3 regions of the Mesorhizobium sp. M0778 genome follow, and region 3 is predicted to be linked to each of the others. Evidence: riboswitches for the same ligand, from Rfam matches in the RefSeq annotation. Region 3 holds a riboswitch; each other region holds the start of a gene.
What was found. A riboswitch is a leader RNA that binds a small molecule or an ion and turns the genes downstream of it on or off. The one in region 3 is predicted to bind thiamine pyrophosphate.

Region 1: another riboswitch for thiamine pyrophosphate. It lies ahead of thiB (thiamine ABC transporter substrate binding subunit); the one in region 3 lies ahead of thiC (phosphomethylpyrimidine synthase ThiC).
Region 2: another riboswitch for thiamine pyrophosphate. It lies ahead of thiC (phosphomethylpyrimidine synthase ThiC); the one in region 3 lies ahead of thiC (phosphomethylpyrimidine synthase ThiC).

Annotation. Positions count from the first base shown of each region.
Region 1 is NZ_JAMYPA010000001.1:435,448-444,352, forward strand. Features, by position in the region: partial or broken gene NKI22_RS02225 (amino acid ABC transporter substrate-binding protein) at 1-515, opposite strand, end outside; gene NKI22_RS02230 (RNA polymerase factor sigma-32) at 844-1,701, shown strand; gene NKI22_RS02235 (M48 family metalloprotease) at 1,956-3,362, opposite strand; gene thiQ (thiamine ABC transporter ATP-binding protein) at 3,680-4,471, opposite strand; gene thiP (thiamine/thiamine pyrophosphate ABC transporter permease) at 4,468-6,087, opposite strand; gene thiB (thiamine ABC transporter substrate binding subunit) at 6,321-7,334, opposite strand; TPP riboswitch at 7,378-7,492, opposite strand; gene NKI22_RS02255 (thiamine diphosphokinase) at 7,620-8,264, shown strand; gene NKI22_RS02260 (ABC-F family ATP-binding cassette domain-containing protein) at 8,266-8,905, shown strand, end outside.
Region 2 is NZ_JAMYPA010000029.1:61,716-67,243, reverse strand. Features, by position in the region: partial or broken gene thiC (phosphomethylpyrimidine synthase ThiC) at 1-1,181, opposite strand, end outside; TPP riboswitch at 1,285-1,401, opposite strand; gene NKI22_RS28280 (porin) at 1,935-3,092, opposite strand; gene hemN (oxygen-independent coproporphyrinogen III oxidase) at 4,143-5,483, shown strand.
Region 3 is NZ_JAMYPA010000015.1:137,907-146,811, reverse strand. Features, by position in the region: gene thiC (phosphomethylpyrimidine synthase ThiC) at 1-1,350, opposite strand, end outside; TPP riboswitch at 1,454-1,570, opposite strand; gene NKI22_RS21120 (Fic family protein) at 1,753-3,297, opposite strand; partial or broken gene traG (IncP-type conjugal transfer protein TraG) at 4,289-5,728, shown strand; partial or broken gene NKI22_RS21110 (transketolase-like TK C-terminal-containing protein) at 5,695-7,119, shown strand; gene NKI22_RS21105 (ATP-binding cassette domain-containing protein) at 7,224-7,976, opposite strand; gene NKI22_RS21100 (alanine racemase) at 7,986-8,905, opposite strand, start outside.

The DNA of each region.
Region 1 (8,905 bases), on a different contig from region 3:
CGACTGGTCGAAGCCGTCGGTGCCGACGAGCTCGGCGCCATTGGTTTCAGCCAGCTTGCCGAAATTCGAGGTCAGCGACTGCGCCGCCTTCTTGCCCTTGAGATCGGCGAAACCCTTGATGTCGGTGTTGTCGCCGCGCACGATCAGCACCGCCTTGGAGGCGATGTAAGGATCGGAGAAATCATATTTGGCCTTGCGCGCCTCGGTGATGCCGACCTCGTTGATGACGGCATCGTAGCGGTTGGCGTCGAGACCGGCGATCAGCCCGTCCCATTTGCCTTCGAGGAACTGGGCTTTGACGCCGAGGCGCTCGGCGATGGCCCGGGCGATCTCGACGTCGAAGCCGACCAGCGCGCCGGAAGCATCATGATAGGTGAAGGGCGCATAGGTTCCTCCGTGCCGACCTTGAAGACGCCGGACTGCTTGATCTGGTCGAGATTGGCGCCGGCATGACCGGCGGCGATTGCCAGAACCTGCAGCGTTCCGGCGATAATGAGCGATTTGAGCCATTTCATTTTTCTGTGATCCCGTCCTTGGCCGATGTCCGGCGTCGTTGCGAGTGCCGGAAAATGACAGATGCGCGATGCCAAAATAAGAAACTAAATTTCAAAAATCTCGCGCCCTTGAAATCCCATTCTCAACCAACACCTCCCGGCGGCACCCGGCTGAGTCAAGGCCGATGGCGAATCGCCTGGAACAGCGCAATCGGCATGACAGTCCGGGGGAACATTCCCCCGCATCGCACGTTCTTGGCTGTTGTAGGGCGCGGCGCCGCCATTTCAACCATCGGCGCCAACTCACGATTCAGCGATCGCACCGCAACGCCTGAAGCAGGAGCGCGGCATGATGCAAGACAGTGCAGGACGGACCATGGTTCGCGCGGCGATGAAAGCCCCTTACCTGGAGCGCGACGAAGAGCATCTCTTGGCGCTGCGCTGGAAGGAGAACAATGACCAGCACGCGCTGCACCGCATCACCGTCGCCCATATGCGGCTGGTTATTTCCATGGCGTCGCGGTTCCGCCACTACGGCCTTCCCCTGGGCGACCTGATCCAGGAAGGCCATGTCGGGCTGCTGGAGGCCGCGGCCCGTTTCGAGCCCGAGCGCGACGTGCGGTTCTCGACCTATGCGACATGGTGGATCCGCGCCTCGATGCAGGATTATATCCTGCGCAACTGGTCGATCGTGCGCGGCGGCACCAGCTCCGCGCAAAAGGCGCTGTTCTTCAACCTGCGGCGCCTGCGCGCCCGCCTGGCAAACGGCGCCGAGCAGACGTCGAATGCCACGCTTTACCGCGAAGTGTCGGCGGCTCTCGGCGTTTCCGAGGCCGATGTGGCGATGATGGATTCCCGCCTTTCGGCACCCGACAGCTCGCTCAACACGCCGCTTGCCGACGATGCGGGCGCAACCGAGCGGATGGAGTTCCTGGTTTCGGATGACCCGCTGCCCGACGAGGTCGTCGGCGACACGATCGATGTCGAACGCCGCTCTGTCTGGCTGAAGACGGCGCTCGGCGCGCTCAATGCGCGAGAACTCAGGATTATCGAGGAGCGCCGGCTGAGCGACGAGGGCGCGACGCTCGAAGCGCTCGGCGAGACGCTCGGCATCTCCAAGGAACGTGTCCGGCAGATCGAGGCGCGCGCCATGGAAAAGCTCAAGGCAGCTCTGGTGAAGCAGAACCCGGAATTTCTCGCAGCCTAACGTGCCACGTCCTGGCTGATTATTTCTTGCCCGCTGCCCGGTTGATGCTGTTTGACATATGTCAGGCCTACCGCCAGTGAAATCGAAAGCAGGCAGCAGACCACCACAAAGAACCTTGGAAACCTGCTGCGCTCCGCTTTAGCGACCAGCGTTTTCATCATGAAATTGAAGAAAGTGTACAAAACCGCCTCGTTGCATGGCGCGCAGCTTGCCACGGTATTCAGGCTCTGGCCCTTACACAAGCAGCGTCGCGATTACTTGTCGGTGACGATCTTGACCTTGTCGCCGGCCGAAACGGCAGCGCCCGGCGACAGCGCGTTGAGCACCCTGAACAAATCCAGCTTGCGGTCGACGCCGACCATCTGTGCGGCCAGGGAGCCCATTGTCTGGCCGGGCTGCACCGTGACGATGCGGATACGCAGCGGCTTCAACGCCGCCTTCTCGGCAGCACTCAGGATGCGGAACGAGCCGCTGACCGAGCGCGCCACCGTGCTCAGCGAGGTGCTGGCCGAAGGCGCCGCGGTCAGCAAGCGGTAGACCTGACCGCCGGCGCGGATCACCGCAATATCGAATTGCCAGCCATCGGCGCCAGCATGCGCGGTTGCCGCTTCGTTGCCGTTGATCGTCTCCTGGCGCACGCTGCTGGCGTCGAGGCCGGCAACCCAGCCGCTGCGGATGTAGTCGGTCAGCGAGCGGCCGTTGTCGATCGAAACGCCGTCGAAGCGGATCGCGATGTCGCCCGGGCCTGTCGCCGTCACCGCCGCTGCCGAATTGTCGATGATGAAGCCATTGGGCACCGAGAACGACACGCCGAGGCCAGGATGCAGGAAAGTTTCGCCGCGCACATAGCCTTCCTCCGGTGTGTCGCCGTAAAGCAGCCCGTCTACGCCGGAAAGGAATGAATCGCGGTCGCGCGACCCGACACCGGGCGCGCCGAACTGGCGGGCGTGGCGTTGCGCGAGGTCGATACGCTGCGGCGTGTTGGGGTGCGTCGCCAGGAAGTCGAGGCTGGCGTCGGTGGCGCCGCTGATCGAGCGGAAATCGGTATAGGCCGACATCGACTGCAGGAAGCGGCCGGCGGCGTAGGGATCGAAACCGGCTTCGCCGATCGATTTGATGCCGATGGCGTCGGCCTCCAGCTCCTGATTGCGCGAGAACTGGGCCAGCCTCAGCTTGCCGCGGATCAGCGCCGCCTTGGCCGTCGGGTTGTCGCCGAGCACATCCGAAACGACCTTGGTCGCCAACCCCTCTTCGGCTTCCAGCTGCTGGCGCTGCAGGCCGTGATTGGCCGTAACGTGGCCCATCTCATGCGCAATGACGGCGGCAAGCTCGGCTGAATCGTTGGCCAAGGCCAGCAGGCCCCGGGTGATGTAGAGATAGCCGCCCGGCAGCGCGAAGGCATTGACGTTGGGCGAGTTGAGGATGGTGATGCGGTAGGTCTGGGTCGGGTTGGCCGACACTACGGTCAGTCTGCCGACGATCTTGGCCACCATGCGCTCGAGCTTGGGGTCGGAATATTCTCCGCCATAGGTGGCGAGGATGCGCGGGTGCTGCGCCTTCGCCAGTTGGGCGAGCTTGCCGTTGGCGGCGACATTGTCGACCGTGATCGGCTTGTCTGAGGGCTGAAAGCCTGATTCCTGCACGTCGGGAGGCGTGAACATCTGGCAGCTTGCCAGCGCCACGGCAAGACCGGCCAGCGCCAGAAAGCGCGCCAGCGGTTTCACCCTCCGATTGTCGATGCCGGTCGGCAGATCGGCTTCCTTTCAAGTCCTGGCACGTGACCGCGAAAATCGGGCGCGATTTCCGGAAAGCATCACGCGCAAAATCAAGTGCTACGGCGTCCTTCGTGCGTCCGACAGATACGAGGCAGCAAGGGCAAATCACGGTCTAAGCCGGACCAGCTCCTGGCGGACCTAGCCACACTACCTCGACCATGGCAAGCAAGCGCCGCTTCGCCTTCCGCCGGTTTGACCATAAATTATGTCCGCTTCCGGGCAACATCTCGTGATCCAGCCGCAAACGGACCCGAGCCGATATAGCGTCGGAATGCCTCCGGTCCAGCCCCGACGAAAAAATCGGCCGCAGTGCCCGTCGCGGCAACCGTGCCACCATCCAGGAAAACCATGTTTTGCCCGATACGGCGCGCATCGTCCGGCTGGTGCGTGACGAATAGCACCGTCATGCGCTGCTCCGAATGGACGTCGGCGACCAGGTCGAGCATGTCGTCGCGCAGTGCCGGTCCGAGCGAAGCGAACGGCTCGTCGAGCAACAACACCGGCCGGTCGCGCACCAGGACCCGAGCGAGCGCGACGCGCTGCCGCTCACCGCCGGAGAGTTCGCGCGGCAGCCGGCTTTCCTTGCCGGCAAGGCCGACGCGCTTCAGCGCTGCGGCGATTGCGGCGCGGTCAGCCTCGCTCAGCATGAGCGAAGGCGAGCGGCCGAGCCCGACATTCTGCTCGAGGGACAGATGGGCAAACAGGTTGTTTTCCTGGAACACCATCGATACCGGCCGCGCTGATGGCGGCGCAGTGCTGACGTCGGCGCCGCCGATGAGCACGCGGCCTGACCGCGGCGCTTCGAAACCGGCCACCAGATTGAGCAGCGTCGACTTTCCCGAACCGCTCGGCCCCATGATGGCGGTGATTTCCGACGCCGGGAAATCGACATCGAATATAAGCGGCGTTTCACCATAGCTGAACGAGACATTATCGAGCCGCACGGCCGCGCCTTTTTCGACCGAAATCGACCGTTCCGGGCTGATCGGCATCATGATTTCTCCCTCCTTCCCAGCCAGTCCGCGGTCAGCACAAGCGCCAGGCAGACAAGGCCGAGCAGCAGCGCCAGGCCGGCCGCATCCTCGGTGCGGTAGCTGCCCATGCGCGCCAGCAACAGATAGGGCAATGTCTGCACGGAATCGCTGCCGAACAGCGCAATGACGCCGAGATCACCGAGCGACAGCGCCATGGCGAAGGCGAAGCCGGTGGCGAGCGGCCGCCGCAGCGACGGCCAGTCGACCAGACGCAACCGGTTCCAGCCCGAGATGCCAAGCTGTGCACAGAGCCGTTCGTGGCGTTCGCTCGCCGCGTCATAGGCGGGGCGGATGGCGCGGATGGCGAACGGCATCGCCATCACCGCATTGACCACAACCACCATGACAGGGGCGATCGCAAAGACATCGCTGACGCTGCGCAGGAGCAGGAACCAGCCGGCACCGATGACGATGGGCGGCACCACCAGGACGAACCCCGCACCGGTGTCGGCCAGGTGTTCGAGCAGCGTCCGCCTGCCGGTCCGCCGGGTGAGCGCCAGCGCCCGGCGCGCCATAACCAGCGACAGCGACAACGCCAAGGAGAGCAGCGCCGATAGGAGGGAGAGCACGGCACTGGTCGCCGTCGCTTGCCGCACCGCGCTCTCGCCGGCCAGGCGGCCGAGATCGGCGCCAAGCCCGGCCGACAGCGTAGCCGCCATCGGTCCGGCGACAAACAGCAGTGCCAGCCCGATCACCAGTGCGTTCAGCACGGTCTCGGCCGCACCGGCTGAAAAATACCGGCGCGGGGCTACCGGCAGATTGGCGTCGCCGGTCATATTGGCGCCAAGCCGCGTTAGTGCCAGCACGACGACGAAGGTCAGGGCAATCTGCAACAAGGTCAGCGTCACCGCCCGCGCCGGGTCGAAGTCGAAACGCAGGGCCTGGTATATGGCAACCTCCAGCGTCGTCGCGCGCGGCCCGCCGCCGAGCGTAAGCACGATGGTGAAGGAGGTGATGCACAGCATGAAAACGAGCCCGGCAACGCCCGGCAGGGCCGCACGCAACGCCGGCCATTCGATCAGCCGGAAGGCCGGCGCAGCACCCATGCCAAGCTGGCTCGCCAGCCGCCATTGGTTAGCCGGCACCGTCTGCAACGCTTCCAGGAACAGTCGCGTTGCCAGCGGCAGGTTGAAAAAGACGTGGGCGACGAGAATACCCGATAGGCCATAGATGCCGGGCCAGTTCTGGCCGCCAATCGCACCGAGCAAGCCGGCGAAATACCCGGCGCGGCCATAGAGTGCCAAGACACCGAGTGCGGCAACAATGGCCGGCAGCGCCAGCGGCACGGCGAAAAGCTGCAGGACAAAGCCTCGCCCGAAAAACTGTGGATGCCGCGACAGCGCGCGCGCGACGAACAGCGCCGGTGCGACGGAGAGCAGGGTCGACAACAGAGCCTGCCAGAGCGTGAAGCGGGCAACACGGAGGAGATAGGAATCAAAGGCGGAGGCGGCGCCCGACAGGTCGCGCATGGCTTCGACGACGAGCCCGGCGAATGCCCCGCCGATCAGCAGCGCGATGGCGGCGAGCGCGACGATACCGGCAGCGACGCGGGTATCCGATGATGGCGCGCGTTGCACGCTAGACCACCAGATTCGAGATTCTTAGCGAGGATTGCGTTCCTTCGCGCCCCCCTCTGTCCTGCCGGACATCTCCCCCACATGGGGGGAGGTTGGCAGGTTCAGCGCTCCGCTCATTCCGGCAATGTCGGAGATTGGCGAAAGCCGGCATGACGGCCAATCTCCCTCCTTGTGGGGGAGATGTCCGGCAGGACAGAGGGGGGCGCCGTAGGGCGATCATCTTTCAATCCGAGCTACTTGCTCATCACCGCCAGCCACTCGTCGACCCAGGCCTTGCGATTTGCGGCGACCTCTTCCGAGCTGAACAGCAAGGTTTTGGTCGGTTTGACGAGCTTGTCGAACGCCGGATTGAGCGGCTTGTCGGTCTTGCCGGCCGGGAACATCCAGTTGGTTTCGGGAATGAGATCCTGGAATTTCGGCCCGGTCATGAAGGCGATGAACTTTTCCGCCAGCGGGTTCTTCGCGCCCTTGGTGGTGATCCCAGCGACTTCGATCTGCAGATATTCGCCTTCCTCGAAGGACGCCGCCTGGTAGCGCGAGGTGTTTTCGGCAACCATGTGGTAGGCTGGCGAAGTGGTATAGGACAGCACCATCGGCGCCTCACCCTTGGTGAACAGGCCGTAGGCCTCGCTCCAGCCCGGCGTCACCGTCAGCACCTTTGCCTTGAGTTTGGCCCAGGCTTCCGGAGCCTTGTCGCCATAGACCGACTTGACCCACAACAGCAGGCCAAGGCCCGGCGTCGAGGTGCGCGGATCCTGGATGACGATCTTGTCGCCGGCATCGCCCTCGACCAATTCCCTGAGGCTCTTCGGCGGGCTCTTCAGTTTTTCGGTATCGTAGACAACGGCGAAATAGCCATAGTCGAACGGCACGAAGATATCGTCGCTCCAGCCGCCCGGCACACTGACGTCCGACACGGCGCCATGCGGCGAAAACAGGCCGGTTGCCTTGGCATCGGCGGTCAAATTGGTATCGAGGCCAAGCACGATATCGGCCTTGGTCGCGGCCCCTTCCAGCTTCACACGGTTGAGCAGTGCCACGCCGTCGGCGACCGAGACGAATTCGACGACACAGCTGCACTCGGCCTCGAAGGCCTTCTTCACCGCCGGTCCCGGACCCCAATCGGCGGTGAAGCTTTCATAGGTATAGACGGTCAGCTTATCCTGTGCCGATGCCTGCCCTGGCAGGGCGAGCGCGGATGCTGCAAGCAGGATAATCGAGACAAGAGCGTGGAAAAAACTGCGCATCGGCGCCTCCTTCGTTCGCGTTGAAAGGAATTGAGGCGTCGGGCTGTCCGAAACGTCTAATCCCTCCGCCGGTACAAACCGGATCAGGTTCAGCGGGTTGGCAGTCTTGCCTCTCAGCCGGTCCGCGAAGATCGCGTCCGGCACCCCGTTAGAGCGTTTCGACACATAGGCCCGGCCGAAGTGCTGCGCAAGCGGAAGTTTGCCGGGCATCCAAAGCCCAGCCTTCCGTTTCGTCTGCCGTTTCATCTTCCGTTTCCGGGGCAGGGCTGGTAAGGGCCACGAGATATGAGCACATTCACCATCCTGCTTGGCGGCGATCTCATCCGCACGCCGCTGCTCGACCGCCAGGTCGAAGGCTCCCGCGTCATCGCTGCCGATGCCGGTATCGGCCATGCCCTTATGCTGGGCCTGATGCCGGAACTCTGGGTCGGCGATTTCGATTCCATACCTGCCGATTTGCCGGAGGATCTGGCCGCCGTGCCACGGCAGGTGTTTCCCGCCGAAAAGGACAAGACCGACGGTGAACTCGCTATCGCCGCCGCGCTCGAACGCGGTGCGACCAGACTTGTGCTGGCAGGCGCCTTCGGCGGCAAACGCACCGACCACATCTTCCTGCATCTGGCGCTGAGCGTCCGGCTGGCGGAAGGCGGGACGGAAGTGCTTTTGACCAGCGGCGCACAGGAAGGCATTCCTTTGCTGCCTGGAAAGACTGGCTTCGATTATGTCGACGGTACGCTGTTTTCGGTGCTCGGCTTTTCGGATCTCGCCGGCCTGACAGTCACCGGCGCCAAATGGCCGCTCGCCCATGTCGAGGTTGCCTTCGGCTCGTCGCTGACCATTTCCAACGAGGTCAAGGGCCGGCTGGAAATCGCGCTGGCCAGCGGCCGCGCACTGCTGCTCGCGCATCCTTTTCCCCTACCTGAAAGCTGACATGGCGCCGCCGCTTCTCAATCTCGACGGGATAAAGCTGACCTTTGGCGGCGCGCCGCTGCTCGACGGTGCCGCCCTGACGGCTTCGGCTGGCGACAAGATCGCCCTGGTCGGCCGCAACGGCTCTGGCAAGTCGACGCTCCTCAAGATCGCTGCCGGGCTGATCGAACCGCAGGACGGCGAAGTCTTCCGCCAGCCCTCGGCGACTGTGCGCTACTTGCCGCAAATGCCCGACATGGACGGCTTTGCGACTGTCCGCGCCTATGTCGAGGCAGGCCTCGGGCCCGCCGACGATCCCTATCGCGCCACCTATCTGATGGAGCATCTCGGCCTGACCGGCGAGGAACGGCCGAACGACCTCTCCGGCGGCGAGGCGAGGCGCGCGGCACTCGCCCGCGTCATGGCGCCGGAGCCCGACATTCTCCTCCTCGATGAGCCGACCAATCACCTTGATCTTTCGGTTATCGAATGGCTGGAGGAGGAGCTTGCCCGCACCTCCTCGGCACTGGTCGTCATCTCGCATGACCGCCGTTTTCTGGAACGCGTGTCGCGCGCCACAATTTGGCTCGACCGCGGCCAGACCCGTCGTCTCGATAAGGGCTTTGCCTATTTCGAGGAATGGCGCGACACGGTGTTGGAGG
Region 2 (5,528 bases), on a different contig from region 3:
TTGGTCAGCTCGCCGAGCGTTTCCAGCTCGGCGAATTGCGCGGCGTCGTTAGCATCGGCAATCGAGCCGGGACGAAGGCCGTCACCGAGCGAGAAGGACACATCATAGGCACGGCAGATGTCGCAGATTTCGGCGAAATGCTCGTAAAGGAAGCTTTCCCGGTGATGGTGCAGGCACCATTTGGCCATGATCGAGCCGCCGCGCGAGACGATGCCAGTGACCCGGTCGACGGTCAGCGGGATGTAGTGCAGCCGCACACCGGCATGGATGGTGAAATAGTCGACGCCTTGCTCGGCCTGTTCGATCAGCGTGTCGCGGTACAGCTCCCAGGTCAGATCCTCGGCAATGCCGCCAACCTTCTCGAGCGCCTGATAGAGCGGCACCGTGCCGATCGGCACCGGCGCGTTGCGGACGATCCAGTCGCGCATGTTGTGGATGTTGCGGCCGGTCGACAGGTCCATCACCGTATCGGCGCCCCAGCGGATCGCCCAGACCATCTTTTCGACCTCTTCGGCCATCGAGGAGGTGACAGCGGAGTTGCCGATATTGGCATTGATCTTGACCAGGAAATTGCGGCCGATGATCATCGGCTCGCTCTCTGGGTGGTTAATGTTGGCGGGAATGATTGCGCGTCCGCGCGCCACCTCATCACGCACGAAATCCGGCGTGACGAAATCGGGAAGTGTCGCGCCGAAAGCCTCGCCGTCGCGCTCAAGCTTGCCGTGCAGGATCTCGCGACCAAGGTTCTCGCGGATGGCGGCGAACTCCATTTCGGGTGTGATGATGCCGGCGCGCGCATAGGCAAGCTGCGTCACCGCCTTGCCTGCTTTGGCTCTGAGCGGTCGGTGGCGAATGGGAAATTCCGGCGTCAGCCGTTCGCCCGTCGCGAAGCCGTTGTCCTCCGGCCGGACATGGCGGCCGTCATAGGCCTCGACATCGCCGCGCGCCGTAATCCATTCGTGGCGAAGCCGTGCGAGGCCTTTTTCGATGCTGGTTTCGACAGTCGGGTCTGTATAGGGGCCAGACGGATCGTAGACGGTGACGGGCGGCTCGCCGGCCGTCGGATGGACGGAGATTTCGCGCATCGGCACCCTGATCTGCGGGTGGATGGCACCGGGCTTGTGGATTTTGCGTGAGGCGGGCAGTGGGCCCGTCGAGACGGCGGGGGTGAGGGCATTCATCTTGAGGCTCCTTTGCTCATGCATTGGAGACCCAGTTCTGTGCCGGAAGGACGAAAAGACGCTTTGGTCGACCTGCTCGAACAGGACCTCGGGCGTGAACTCCCGCAAAGCGCTTGCACCGTCCCTACGCCAGTATGAACTGGATCAGGTTCAACGGGTCACTGTGCCGCGAAAGCCAGCAGTATCTCAGCCCCTTGCCGGGACTCCCCTGGTGAATGCGTGAGGTTGGACGGGACGGCTCCGGTTTGTCAAGCGCGTTCTGGCCGCAGCTGATCGTCGGGCGATCGTCTCGGCCAGGCGCAAGATCGGATGGAGCGTTGCCTGAGAATCGTCTGTTCCTCGATCAGCCTCGCTTATGCTCTGGAGCTTGTTCTCTCGCGCTCGAATTTCCGCGGGGATGGCTGAACGGAGGCGATCCATTTGCGATTTTCAAGTGCATCGGGCCACACCCCACAATCGATCAACAAGTTGAACACCTCCTCACCCGACTGGGCCTTCGAGTTCGCAAAACCCGGCCGGGTACTGCTGGATGGCAGGGTCCGTCACGCGGGCGGAAGGGATGTGGAAATGAAAGAGCTGCGGATCAAAACACATAATCGAGCGATGAATATCGCCTGCGCGATCATCCGGACCAGATCTGATATGAAACATCGTCCGGCCCCGAGATCGAGGCTCCAATCTCGTATAGCTTCATGCGACGTTGGAGTGTTGCGAGATTGGTCCGCTCAACCGGAACTCAACCCTTTAATCGCGTTAGAATGAGCGTTCGAAACGCAGGATTCCGGCGACACCGCTCTTCTTGTTGGCATTGGTCCAGTTCACGTTGGAAGCGTCCACCTTGCCGACGGCGAAGTTGCCGTAGCGGCTATAGTCGAGTTCCGCCGTAACTGTGAAATCTGGAAGAGACGCATAGGCGACGTTTGCAGCGACACCATGGTTCTTGAGCTGATCACCGGAGAGCTGAAGGTTGAACGAAGTTGTCTCGTTGAGCTTGTAAGTGGCGCCAGCCCAGAAAGCCCAGTTCCCACCCCAACTCTTATAGAAGCCGCGACCATGAGCGTCGATGGCGTTCGTGGAGTCGTCGTTGAGCTTGCCGTTGGAACCGTAGCCGAGCATTCCGAACAGCAACAGTTCGTTGGTGACATTGATGTCGACACGGACCTTGGCGGCCACCGATTCGTAGTTGCTATCATAAGCGGCAACGCCGGTGATCGCGCCCCAGCCATGTGTGTATTTCAAGCTGCCGACTACGTGCGGAGAGTAGCTGTCGATTGTGCCGACCACGCCCGAGCCTTCTTCGAGCGAAACCACGGCCGAAAAGCCGTTCCCGGCGTCGAAGTAGTACTGAACCACATTGGTATCGAAAGCGCCGTACGGAACCGGCGTCTGGTTGAGTACGTCAACCGCGCCGCCAATAAACATGTCGAAGGCCGACCAGTCCTTACCAACTCGGAGGCCACCAAGCTGAATCCAGGCGAAAGTCAAGGTGCTGTCTCCGTTGAAGGCATAGGACCGAGAACTGTCCGAAACCGAAGTGTGGCGGTTACCGAAGTTCATGCGGGTTTCGGTGTAGGTCTTCAACGTGCCGAGTTCGGTCTCCTGGCCGGTCCAAGTTTTCAATGTGAAGCGCGTGTTGTTTTGCCATGTGTCCTGATGCTCACCAGTCCTCACATCGGAGGTTCTTGCGTGGTCAAACAATCCGACATGGCGCAAGCCGATGTCGTAACGGACATAGCCGCCGATGCGCAGGCAGGTCTCAGTGCCTGAAATGTAGACGTAGCCCGAGCCGTAAACGTCGCAGATTTTAACGTACTCAGTCGGGTCAGGCTCGGCAACGGCGGTCACGGCGCGAGCGTCGGAAACGGCAATCAGTGCCGCAGTTGAGCCGAGGAGGAGGCTCCTAATGTTCATTGTTGATCTCCGTTCAAAGAGTAAAAGGGATGGACGTCAGTGAATGAATTTTTGCTAAGGAACCAGTCGATAACGATGCGCATTGAGTGAATTTTTGAGCAGTTTTGATGCTCTCGTCATGCCAGATGTTCATGAGAAATTGAGAATACTATTGGGTATTATTGTTACAGATATGCAATTGTTATTACAAATATAATTATTGCCGAAACGACGCCATTCAACATTTCTGTACAAACCATCACCGGTCATCTCCGCTAGTTGTGGGCGGGCCGTCACAAAGGCTTCTATTGCAAATGACGTGCCATCCTGACGACGCAGCTGCGGCTTGAAGCTCAAGTCTGCCGGCGGACCTTGCTTGGCTCTTCCTTCCTTTCTGCCTTGCGGATCAATCCAAGCACGAACGGCAAACGTTTTCGGCTACGGTTCGTCTGTTCGCTTCGCGACAGTTTCGTTCAATGGCGACAGCTTTGTTTGCTGTGAGCCCCGACGTTGAGACATCATGCGGCGGGCGCCGCTCGGTACGACGCCGTCATTTTGGCGAGCGCGATGGTCGGTAATCACGCGCTGAACGCGCAGCCTTGCCTTCACCACGGAGTCAGTAGGCGCGCCAGCCTTGGCATTGCGGCGGACCTGACGGTCGCGTCGAGCAGGCTCTCGTCCTGATAGACGGCGCGCCACAGCTAATGCTTCTTGCCAGCAATTCACAAAACGAGCTCATCGAGATGCCAGAGATCACCACGGGGCTGCGCTAGCTGGCGAGCAAAGTCTGGTCCCAACGCGGTGTTATCTCGTTGGATGCGGCAGCCGCTCAGCAGGATCTACGCGACCAGGCGCTGGCTGAAGGGAAGGGATGGTGGAACCAAACGGTACGCGTGAGGGTCGCGGCGGGAACAGCCATGGCCAGTCGCTGACCGTCCAGCCAAGATTGAACGGCCGCTATTGCTGCGAAATACAAGTTTCGGAGCCCAAAGCGGAACGGACTGACATAGCGCAAAGACACAGGCGAGCGCAGCGGTAAGGTTGGTGGTTATCAGCATGGGACGGTAACTGTTGCAGACCACGAAATATCGAGAGGCCCGGCTGCCTTGGTACACTATCTATCCGACTGTGTCGGAGTTCTCTGGGGCGGTCGGCGCCGAGGCTTATGAGGAATGGCTCAAGAACCTGCCGGCTGACGGTCCGGTGTCACTCTATCTGCACGTTCCGTTCTGCCGATCAGCGTGCTGGTATTGCGGCTTTCCCACCACCATCACCCGCCATGATGCGCCGATCCTCAACTATCTGGCGACCCTGCGTGAAGAGATCCGTCTGGTTGCGGAGCGAGTGCCGCAGACGTTGCCCGTGAGCGACATACATTTCGGCGGCGGAACTCCGTCTCTCATAGGACCACCCGAGTTCCTCGCTCTGATAGAGTTCCTGCGACGCCGCTTCGCTCTGTCGAAAACAGCTACGGTCGCCATCGAGATCGATCCACGCACGTTCACGGTCGAGATGGCCGAGGCCTTAGGAGCGGCCGGCGTGAACCGCGCGAGCCTCGGCGTGCAGAGCTTCGATCCAATCGTTCAAAAAGCGATCAACCGGATCCAGAGCGAGGCCCAGACGTCGGCTGCCGTGGAAATGCTGCGTCGGCACGGCGTGAGCCGCATCAACTTCGATCTCATCTTTGGTCTCCCGCATCAAACGGTGCAATCCTGCGTCGAGACAGCGAGGGCGGTGGTCGCCATGCGCCCCGACCGGCTTGCGGTGTTCGGGTACTCGCACATTCCATCCCAGATAAAGAATCAGCGCCTCATCGAGGAGGAATTTCTGCCGGACAGCGCTGCCCGCGCTGAACAGCATGCGGCTGTGGCCGTGACGCTGATTGCCGCCGGCTACCGAGAGATCGGGCTCGACCATTTCGCCTTGCCGGACGACGAGCTCGCGCTGGCACAGAAAACCGGTCGCCTGCGGCGTAACTCGTTGGGCTACTCGGCCGACACCTGCAGAACCCTGATCGGTTTCGGAGCGTCGGCTATCGGCCGCATCGGCCAAGGGTACGTTCAAAACGAAGTTACACGGGATTCCTACATCCAGCATATCGCAGCTGGCCGTCTGGCGACGTCAAAGGGCTATCGCCTCACCGACGACGACCGCGTGCGAGCCGCAATTATCGAGCAACTAATGTGCGATCTCGAGGCCGATGTGCAGGCAATCTGTGCCGCCCACGGATCTGATCCGATCCGTCTTCTCGATTCAGCTGAACGCTTGGCGATGCTGGCCGAGGACGGGATAGTGGACTTCGAAAACGGTTTTGTCCGCGTACGGCGGGAGCATCGCTTTGTGATTCGTGCTGTCGCTGCCGCGTTCGATGCTTTTCTCGATCGGGATGGCCGTAAGCATAGCCCCAGGTGAGGGCAAGCATCCAACCGGAAGCTAAACTCGACGCCCTTGGCCGAG
Region 3 (8,905 bases):
GGTGATGTGGTCGTAGCCCGGCGCGATGTCGGTCGTCAGCGGCCCAAGCGTATAGAACGGCGCCTCGCCGCAGACGGCGAGCTGCTTGTCCATGTTCTCCTTGACCTTGTGCATCGGCACGTGGCCGGGGCCTTCGATCATTACCTGGCAATCCTTCGCCCAGGCGATCTGTGTCAGCTCGCCGAGCGTCTCCAGCTCGGCGAATTGTGCTGCGTCATTGGCGTCGGCGATCGAGCCAGGACGAAGGCCGTCGCCCAGCGAAAAGGACACGTCATAGGCGCGGCAAATGTCGCAGATCTCGGCGAAATGTTCGTAGAGGAAGCTTTCCCGGTGATGATGCAGGCACCATTTGGCCATGATCGAGCCACCGCGCGAGACGATGCCAGTGACCCGGTCAACGGTCAGCGGGATGTAGTGCAGCCGCACGCCCGCATGGATGGTGAAATAGTCGACGCCCTGTTCGGCCTGTTCGATCAGCATGTCGCGGTAGACCTCCCAGGTCAGGTCCTCGGCGATGCCGCCGACCTTTTCGAGCGCCTGATAGAGCGGCACCGTGCCGATCGGAACCGGCGCGTTGCGGACGATCCAGTCGCGGATGTTGTGGATGTTGCGGCCGGTCGACAGGTCCATCACCGTGTCTGCGCCCCAGCGGATCGCCCACACCATTTTTTCGACCTCTTCAGCCATCGACGATGTGACGGCGGAGTTGCCGATGTTGGCGTTGATCTTGACCAGGAAATTGCGACCGATGATCATCGGCTCGCTCTCGGGATGGTTGATGTTGGCGGGAATGATTGCGCGTCCGCGCGCCACCTCATCACGCACGAAATCCGGCGTGACGAAATCGGGCAGTGTCGCGCCGAAAGCCTCGCCGTCGCGCTCAAGCTTGCCGTGCAGGATCTCGCGACCAAGGTTCTCGCGGATGGCGGCGAACTCCATTTCGGGTGTGATGATGCCGGCGCGCGCATAGGCAAGCTGCGTCACCGCCTTGCCTGCTTTGGCTCTGAGCGGTTGATGGCGAATGGGAAATTCCGGCGTCAGGCGTTCGCCCGTCGCGAATCCGTTGTCCTCCGGCCGGACATGGCGGCCGTCATAGGCCTCGACATCGCCGCGCGCCGTAATCCATTCGTGGCGAAGCCGTGCAAGGCCATTTTCGATGCTGGTTTCGACAGTCGGGTCTGTATAGGGGCCGGACGGATCGTAGACGGTGACGGGCGGTTCGCCGGCCGTCGGATGGACGGAGATTTCGCGCATCGGCACCCTGATCTGCGGGTGGATGGCACCGGGCTTGTGGATTTTTCGTGAGGCGGGCAGCGGTCCCGTCGAGACGGCGGGGGTGAGGGCATTCATCTTGAGGCTCCTTTGCTCGTTGCATTGGAGACCCAGTTCTGTGCCGGGAGGATGAAAAGACGCTTCTGTCGACCTGCCGAAACAGGACCTCGGGCGTAAACTCCCGCAAGCGCTTGCACCGTCCCTACGCCAGTATGAACTGGATCAGGTTCAACGGGTCACTGCGCCGCGAATGCCAGCAGTATCTCAGCCCCTTGCCGGGACTCCCCTGGTGAATGCGTGAGGTTGGACGGGACGGCTCCGGTTTGTCAAGCGCGTTCTGGCCGCGGCTGATCGGCGGCCGGTCAGACCGTGCGGAAAAAATCGTGCATGTCTCGGCGACAAGTCAAGCCTCGGAGATGAAGGCAGGGACAAGGGAATTACAAACCGTCGGACTAAAAATCGATCCTGATGATCACACCTTCAATGGGCACCAAAGGTTTGCGCGTAGATCGCCTCGATTCTTCCTGCCTCGTCACTGGTCAGCGTGGCGAATTCCTTTTCGCGCGCGCGGTTCGATAGATGTCCATCATTCTGGTGAAGAAAACGGAAGAGCAGATCGGTCAACCGCTCGGGCATGTCAATAAAGGCGTCCACCTGCTGCCGGAACTGATCGTAGCGCTGCAGAAATGCGGTTTCCTCGGGAAGGTCCCGTTCGATCGTCCGCTGAACGCAGGCATAGAGGAATTCGGCGTGCGGGGTTGCATCGAAGAACCGGTAGAAATCACCGGTGTCATTCAGCACCCGGACGTTGAATTGCGGCGTCGGTTCCCATTCCACCAATGGCAGAAGGCGCTGCGAATAGCTCTCGAGCACGCCCCTGTACTCGTTGATCTGGTCCAGGATCGCGGCCGAGACGGGAAAGACCACTCCCGGCGGATTGAAGCCGCGCATGGCAAGGACGTGGTGGATTAGGTAGCGGTGAATGCGGCCGTTTCCGTCCTCGAACGGGTGAATGTAGACAAAGCCGAAGGCGAGGATTGCGGCGGCTACGACTGCATCAAGGTTTTGCGCGGGGCCCTGATCGAACGCCGCCATTCCATCGATTAGCCGCGGCAGGTCCTCGGGCCGAGCGCTGATGTGATCGGGCAAGGGCGTGCCGTTGTCTCGGTCATGCTCACCGACGAAACCTCCTTCTTTTCGGAAGCCAAGTCTTGCGAAACGGGCGTCGCCAAGTACAATTCTTTGCAGACGCAGCAGCTCATCGCGATCGATCGGCCAGCGGCCGGCTTCGCCGATGGCGCGGCCCCAGCGCTGGATGCGATCTTGCGGCGGGCGCTCGCCCTCGATCGCATAGCTTGATCGCGAGTCTTTGAGCAAAAGAAAGGCGGCGGTCCGAGCAAGAAGGTCGCGCGGCACGTCCGCTACGATTGCCTCCGCGCGCCGCGGTAGTTCAAGGCCGATGAATTTTTCGAGAATCTTGGTGCGGAACACCAGAGGGCAGAACTCACGCGTGCCGGGGAGATTGTCCCTTACGCGGTAGCGCGAAGCGGTCTTGTCGGGTCCGGGCCACTGCAGCTCGGGATCGACAACCGGAATGTATCGTCCGGCCGCCGCGTCCGGCAGATCGATACGGGCGCCCCTCAGCCATTCATATAAAAACCAGATGCGGCGGGCATAACTGCCGGTCGGGCTTTCACGGACCAGCGCCTCGATCGGCGTGGGACCGGTCACTTGGAACAGCCGCTTGAGGACGGCAAGGTCCAGTCCCTCGTACTTGAGCGCAAAGGTCAGGTGGCCTTCGAGGGTAGGATTTGGGGCGTGGCGGGGGGTCATGATCCGCCAGCCATTCCGTTCGGTAATGCGATGATGCTCGCCCGTGGCGAACAACCTACGGGGCAAGGGCACGGCGAGCCTGTAGGCTCCGACGAGGGCGCTGTACCCGGCCGGGGTCGCCGTTTCAGGAAGGCGGATTTCCTGAAAAACGGTAACAGGACCTGAAAATTGGTGCTCTTGCACCGGAGGCATGAAAAGCGAATCCTTTCATCGAATTTTGGTTCAGCTGGGCCAACACCTGTGAAAAATGATCCTATTCCATGAAAATTGATGCCACAAGACAAATTTTCCGAAAACCGATTCTAAACGGTGCTGGAGTCATCAAGCAAGAACTCCGCCACCGGCTCAAGGAAGCGACTTCATGACAAAAAGGTGAGTCCAGGAACCGCCATTCGCCCGTCTCTTAGTGACGAGGCCGGCACGGATGGCCCGCCTTACGTCGAGCGGATTGCTCGAGGAGAACCGCGCCGTTCGGGGCTCACTCATAGAGCGCTCCGGCGCGCGATCCCGATTTGATAGCCGCGATCACGCTCGCGACTGATCTTGGTGACGTGGCGGCGTCGGAGTAGAAAACTGATGCAGGATCTCGGTGGCGTCGTGTGTGTGTGTGTGTGACCTGAAGTCGCCTGCATCGGGACATCTGGAACTTAGGTGCGGCCCAATAGATTCCGCGATCCGTGAGGCCGGCGCGGCTTGCAACAGTTCCAACGAAAGTCCATGGCAATAGTTGATGTGACTGAATTGATTAACAAAATTGAACAGACTTGATGGGTCTGCTCATCGAGTCGGCTCTGGATCTATCGCGCTACCGATCAGGGAGGCGGTAAGATTCGAGCTCAGCAGAACGGCTGACCACCACTTGCCGGGACTAGAGTGTTCTCCGGCTCGGCGCGCCGCTGAGGACTCTTGTTCATTTGGTCATGCGCAATCCGTGGTTCTCCAAGAACCCGTCCATCTCGTCAAATGCCATCTGAGCCGAGACAACTAACTATCATTGGGCAAGTAGCGGCTCAACGGCTCCAGAAGAAAGCAGCCCCCCTATGCTCGTTCAACATTCGAGATCGCATCGGGCAAGTCTTTCCACGTGCGGGTACGCCATGCTGCTTCGACCGCCCCTTTTTTCTTGCGGATTTAGGAATTCGAGCTTTTCGGTTGTTCCGATCATCCATTTGGGAAACGACCGATGCCGGCAAGCAAGGTTTTATGGGGCCAGATACTCACCGCCTTTCTGATCGTCGTCGCGACAACATGGGGAGCAACACAGTGGACGGCAGGGCGGCTCGACTTTCAAAGCCAACTCGGTCCGCCGTGGTTCGAATTGGCTGGACACCCCGTTTATCCGCCGCCAGCCTTTTTCTGGTGGTGGTTTTTCTACGACGCCTACGCGCCGAACGTCTTCCTGGAGGGCGCGGCGATTGCGGCGAGCGGAAGCCTCATGGCTATCGTCGCAGCGATCGGGACGTCGCTGTGGCGGGCGCGCGAGGGAAAGGATACCACGACTTACGGCTCGGCGCGCTGGGCGACGCGAGACGAAATCAAGGCCGCTGGGATGATCGGTCAGGATGGGGTGATCCTGGGTATGTTGGGCCGACACTATCTACGCCACGACGGTCCGGAACACGTGCTATGTTTCGCACCGACCCGAAGCGGCAAAGGCGTCGGCCTGGTCGTGCCGTCACTACTGACCTGGCCGGGTTCGGCAATCGTCCACGACATCAAAGGTGAAAACTGGGAACTGACGGCCGGATGGCGGGCCCGTTTCGGCCAGGTGCTTCTGTTCGACCCGACCAATGCTGGATCCGCAGCCTACAATCCTCTGCTGGAGGTGCGACGGGGCGAGTGGGAAGTTCGAGATGTGCAGAACGTGGCGGATGTCCTGGTCGACCCAGAAGGCACATTGGAACGCCGCAACCACTGGGAGAAGACCAGCCATGCGTTGCTGGTCGGCGCAATACTGCACGTGCTCTATGCGGAGAAAGACAAGACCCTCGCAGGCGTGGCGAACTTCCTTTCTGATCCAGAGCGGCCAATCGAGGCAACGCTGCGCGCCATGATGCTGACGCGGCATTTGGGTGATGCAGGCCCGCATCCCGTCGTGGCGTCGGCTGCTCGGGAACTGCTTAACAAGTCCGAGAACGAGCGTTCCGGCGTGCTCTCGACGGCCATGAGTTTTCTGGGCCTCTACCGCGATCCAGTTGTGGCCAAGGTGACGTCATACTGTGACTGGCGGATCGCAGACCTTGTCGAGGAGGCACGGCCGACGACGCTCTATCTGGTCGTGCCGCCATCGGACATCAGTCGCACAAAGCCGCTGATGCGACTCGTGCTTAACCAGATCGGCCGCAGGCTCGCCGAAAATCTTCACGCGAAGGATCACCGGCAGCGTCTTTTGATGCTGCTGGACGAGTTTCCCGCGCTCGGCAGGCTCGATTTCTTCGAAAGCGCGCTGGCCTTCATGGCCGGGTATGGCATCAAGTCGTTCCTGATTGCACAATCGCTCAATCAGATCGAGAAGGCCTACGGACCGAACAATTCCATCCTCGACAATTGTCATGTGCGGGTGAGCTTCGCCACGAATGACGAGAGGACGGCCTGCCGCTCGCCGGCCACAAGGACAACCACGCCGGCCTGATGACCAAGGATCAGATGGCGGTCCTTCGCGCCTCGATGTCGGTCGGCGACGGGCGGGAGTGGGACGCCTTCGAGGGATTGGCTGTTGGGGATTTGGAGCTGCAAGGGTTCCTCGATGCCGTTCCGTTCGCGGCAAAGGGCCAGCGGCGCCGGCACGCCCAGCGCATCGTGATCCCTGGTCGTCTCGTCGCGGAAGCCAAAGGCAGCGTCTCCACGCAGGTCGGCTTCGGCAGAATTCTGGACGAGATTGCGCGGGCTGGCGGGCCGCTCGCCGACGCGATCGTCACGGCATCACCCGATGTCACGGTTTCGACCAATCTCGGCCCCTGGGTCAACCGGCGCGGCCTGTTCGCGCGTCAGTCACTCGCGGACACTTTCCGCAGCGAACGCATCGCCTCGGCGCAGAAATGGGAATTCGGCACCTCCGGCCAGCACATCGAACTCGGCATCGCCGAGAATAATCTGTTCATCCTGCTGTCGGCACTTGGGCTGTCGCATTCGGTTTTCGGCAAACGGCTGCTGCCGATCGGCACACTCTACGATCCGTTCATCCAGCGCGGTCTCGATGCGCTCAACTATGCCTGCTACCAGGACGCGCGCTTCCTCCTTGTCGCGACGCCTTCGGGGGTCACATTGGCGCCGGAAGGCGGGGCGCATCAGTCGATCGCCACACCGTTGATCGGCATAGCGCAAGACGGGCTTGCCGCCTACGAGCCGGCCTTCGTCGACGAGTTGGGCGTGATCATGCGCTTTGCCCTGGATTATATGCAGCGCGACGGCGACGCCGTGCAGTCGGAGCGCACCTGGCTGCGCGACGAGACCGGCGGCTCGGTCTATCTGCGGCTCTCGACGCGCCCGGTCGAGCAGATCACGCGTAGCGTGACGCCCGTACTCGAGCAGGAGATCATCGACGGCGGCTACTGGCTGCGGCATCCGGGTCCTAATGCCGAAGTAATTGTTGCCTATACCGGCGCGGTTGCGCCGGAAGCCATCGAGGCTATCGGCATTATGGCGGAGGACCGTCGCGATGTCGGTCTCCTGGCGGTGACCTCGGCCGATCGGCTGAACGCAGGCTGGACTGCCGCGAGCCGGGCACGCGAACGCGGCGTTGTTCATGCCAGGAGCCATGTCGAAAGGTTATTTGCCGACCTTCCGGCGCATTGCGCCATCGTCGCCGTCACCGACGGCCATCCGGCCGCGCTCGGCTGGTTGGGCTCGGTCTACGGCCATCGCACGCGTAGTCTCGGCGTCGAGCATTTTGGCCAGTCGGGCACGATCGGCGACCTTTACGGGCATTTCGGCATCGACGCCAACTCCATAGCCACAGCGGCCGACCGGATTGCCGGCGGTCGCCCCATTCGCTACCTGCGTGCTCTAGATTGATGCTGGCAACATTCTCTGGCCGAGGCCTGATCGTGGATCTGAAGTGATGCCACTCACTGCTCGGGTAACGCAGTATCTGGAACGGCGCGCCTCTATCGACCAGGCTAGTGCTGAAGCCCGGTGATCATGGCGACGATCTCGTTCTTGTCGGTCTCGCTGGTCTTGCGCACGCCGATCTGTTTGCCACGTCGCAGAACACAGATCCGATCTGAGAGCCTGAACACCTGGTCGAGACTGTGGCTGATGATCAGCACGCCAATATTGCGCTGCTTCAGCGACAGAACGATCGTCTCGACCTTGGCGGTTTCGGCAACGCCGAGCGCCGCGGTTGGCTCGTCGAGCAGGATCAGCTTGCTTGCCCAGTGCGTGGCGCGCGCGATCGCCACGCCCTGGCGCTGGCCGCCCGAGAGATCGCGGATGGTGGCGTGAGCCGATGGGATGCGAACGTCGAGATCCTTCACCAGCTTTTCGGTGTCGTCAATCATCCGGCGTCGGTCGAGCAGGCCGAAGCGGTTCACCGGCTCGCGGCCAAGAAACATGTTCATGTAGACGGTCTGCTGATCGGCGAGCGCCAGGTCCTGATAGACCACCTCAATGCCGTGGGCGCGCGCCATGGTGGCGCTTGACATTGCCACCGCCTGCCCCTCGATGATGATCGTCCCGGATGTCGGAGCATGCACCCCCGTCACGATCTTGACCAGCGTCGACTTGCCGGCACCGTTATCGCCGACCAACGCCACTATTTCGCCGGGATAGAGCTCGAGCGAGAAATTTTCGATGGCGGTCAGGCCGCCGAAATTCTTGCGGATGTCGCGCAGCTGCAAAACAGGGGCCGTGCCGGTCATGGTCGCGTTCATCGCTTGCTCCTAGACGGGCCAGGCAGCGGTTTCGCCAAAACCGTTTTCGATCGTTTCGACTTGGGGGGCCCCCTTTGAGACACCGGAGATGCCGACCACGTAGGCGCGGGTCACGAACGCCTGGCCGCGAAAGCCGAACACCGCCGTGTCGCCGGGGCGTGGAGCATTGGCGCCGCTAGCGTCAATCATTGCGTAATAGTCGATTGCCGCAGGCGGCGGCACCTCGACGCTTCTGAGCGCGGCGGCGGCCGTGGTGGGATCTGCGGACACGATTGCCTTCACCTCATAGTCCGGAAAGATCGGATCGATATAGAAGCCGCCACCAAGGCAGTAGGCTTTGCCGCCAGACAAATGCGACACCTCGGTCAAATACAGAACGGCAGGGAGCTCCGGCAGATCCTCCATGACGTGCAGCGCGGTGGTGCCGGCCAAGCCATTGCCCGGTTCACATTGCGTGGCGCCGGCTTCGGCCAGCGCGCCAAGCAGGACACTCGACGTCGTGCCGGGCGCGTTCACCTCTATGTTGCTGCGGCCGGACTTGGCGAGCGCTTCGGCAGCTCCGCCCAGTGTCGCCAGATTGTGTGTCGGCAGGACCTTTCGCGTGGTCTGGTCGAACAGCAGCGCCGGGAAGGTGGTGATGCCAGCGAATCGTGCGCCGTCGAGACCATCCAGTTTTTCGGCGACCGCGGCGATATCGGCCGCCTCAAAACCACCTTCGTGGCCGCGGTAGAAAACGTCACCATCGGCGCGGATGCGGGCAAGCAGGTTTTGCGTGTACCCGGCGAGCCTTGCGCTGGCAGCGGCTTCTTCAGCCTTGGTGTCGTTGAAGACGGTCCAATAGTCCGGCCTGAACGTTTTGGCCGCCGCATTGGCCTCGTGCCTTGCGATCTGCTGCAGGTGGCCAAGATGACCGAGCCTCAGGCCGGCTC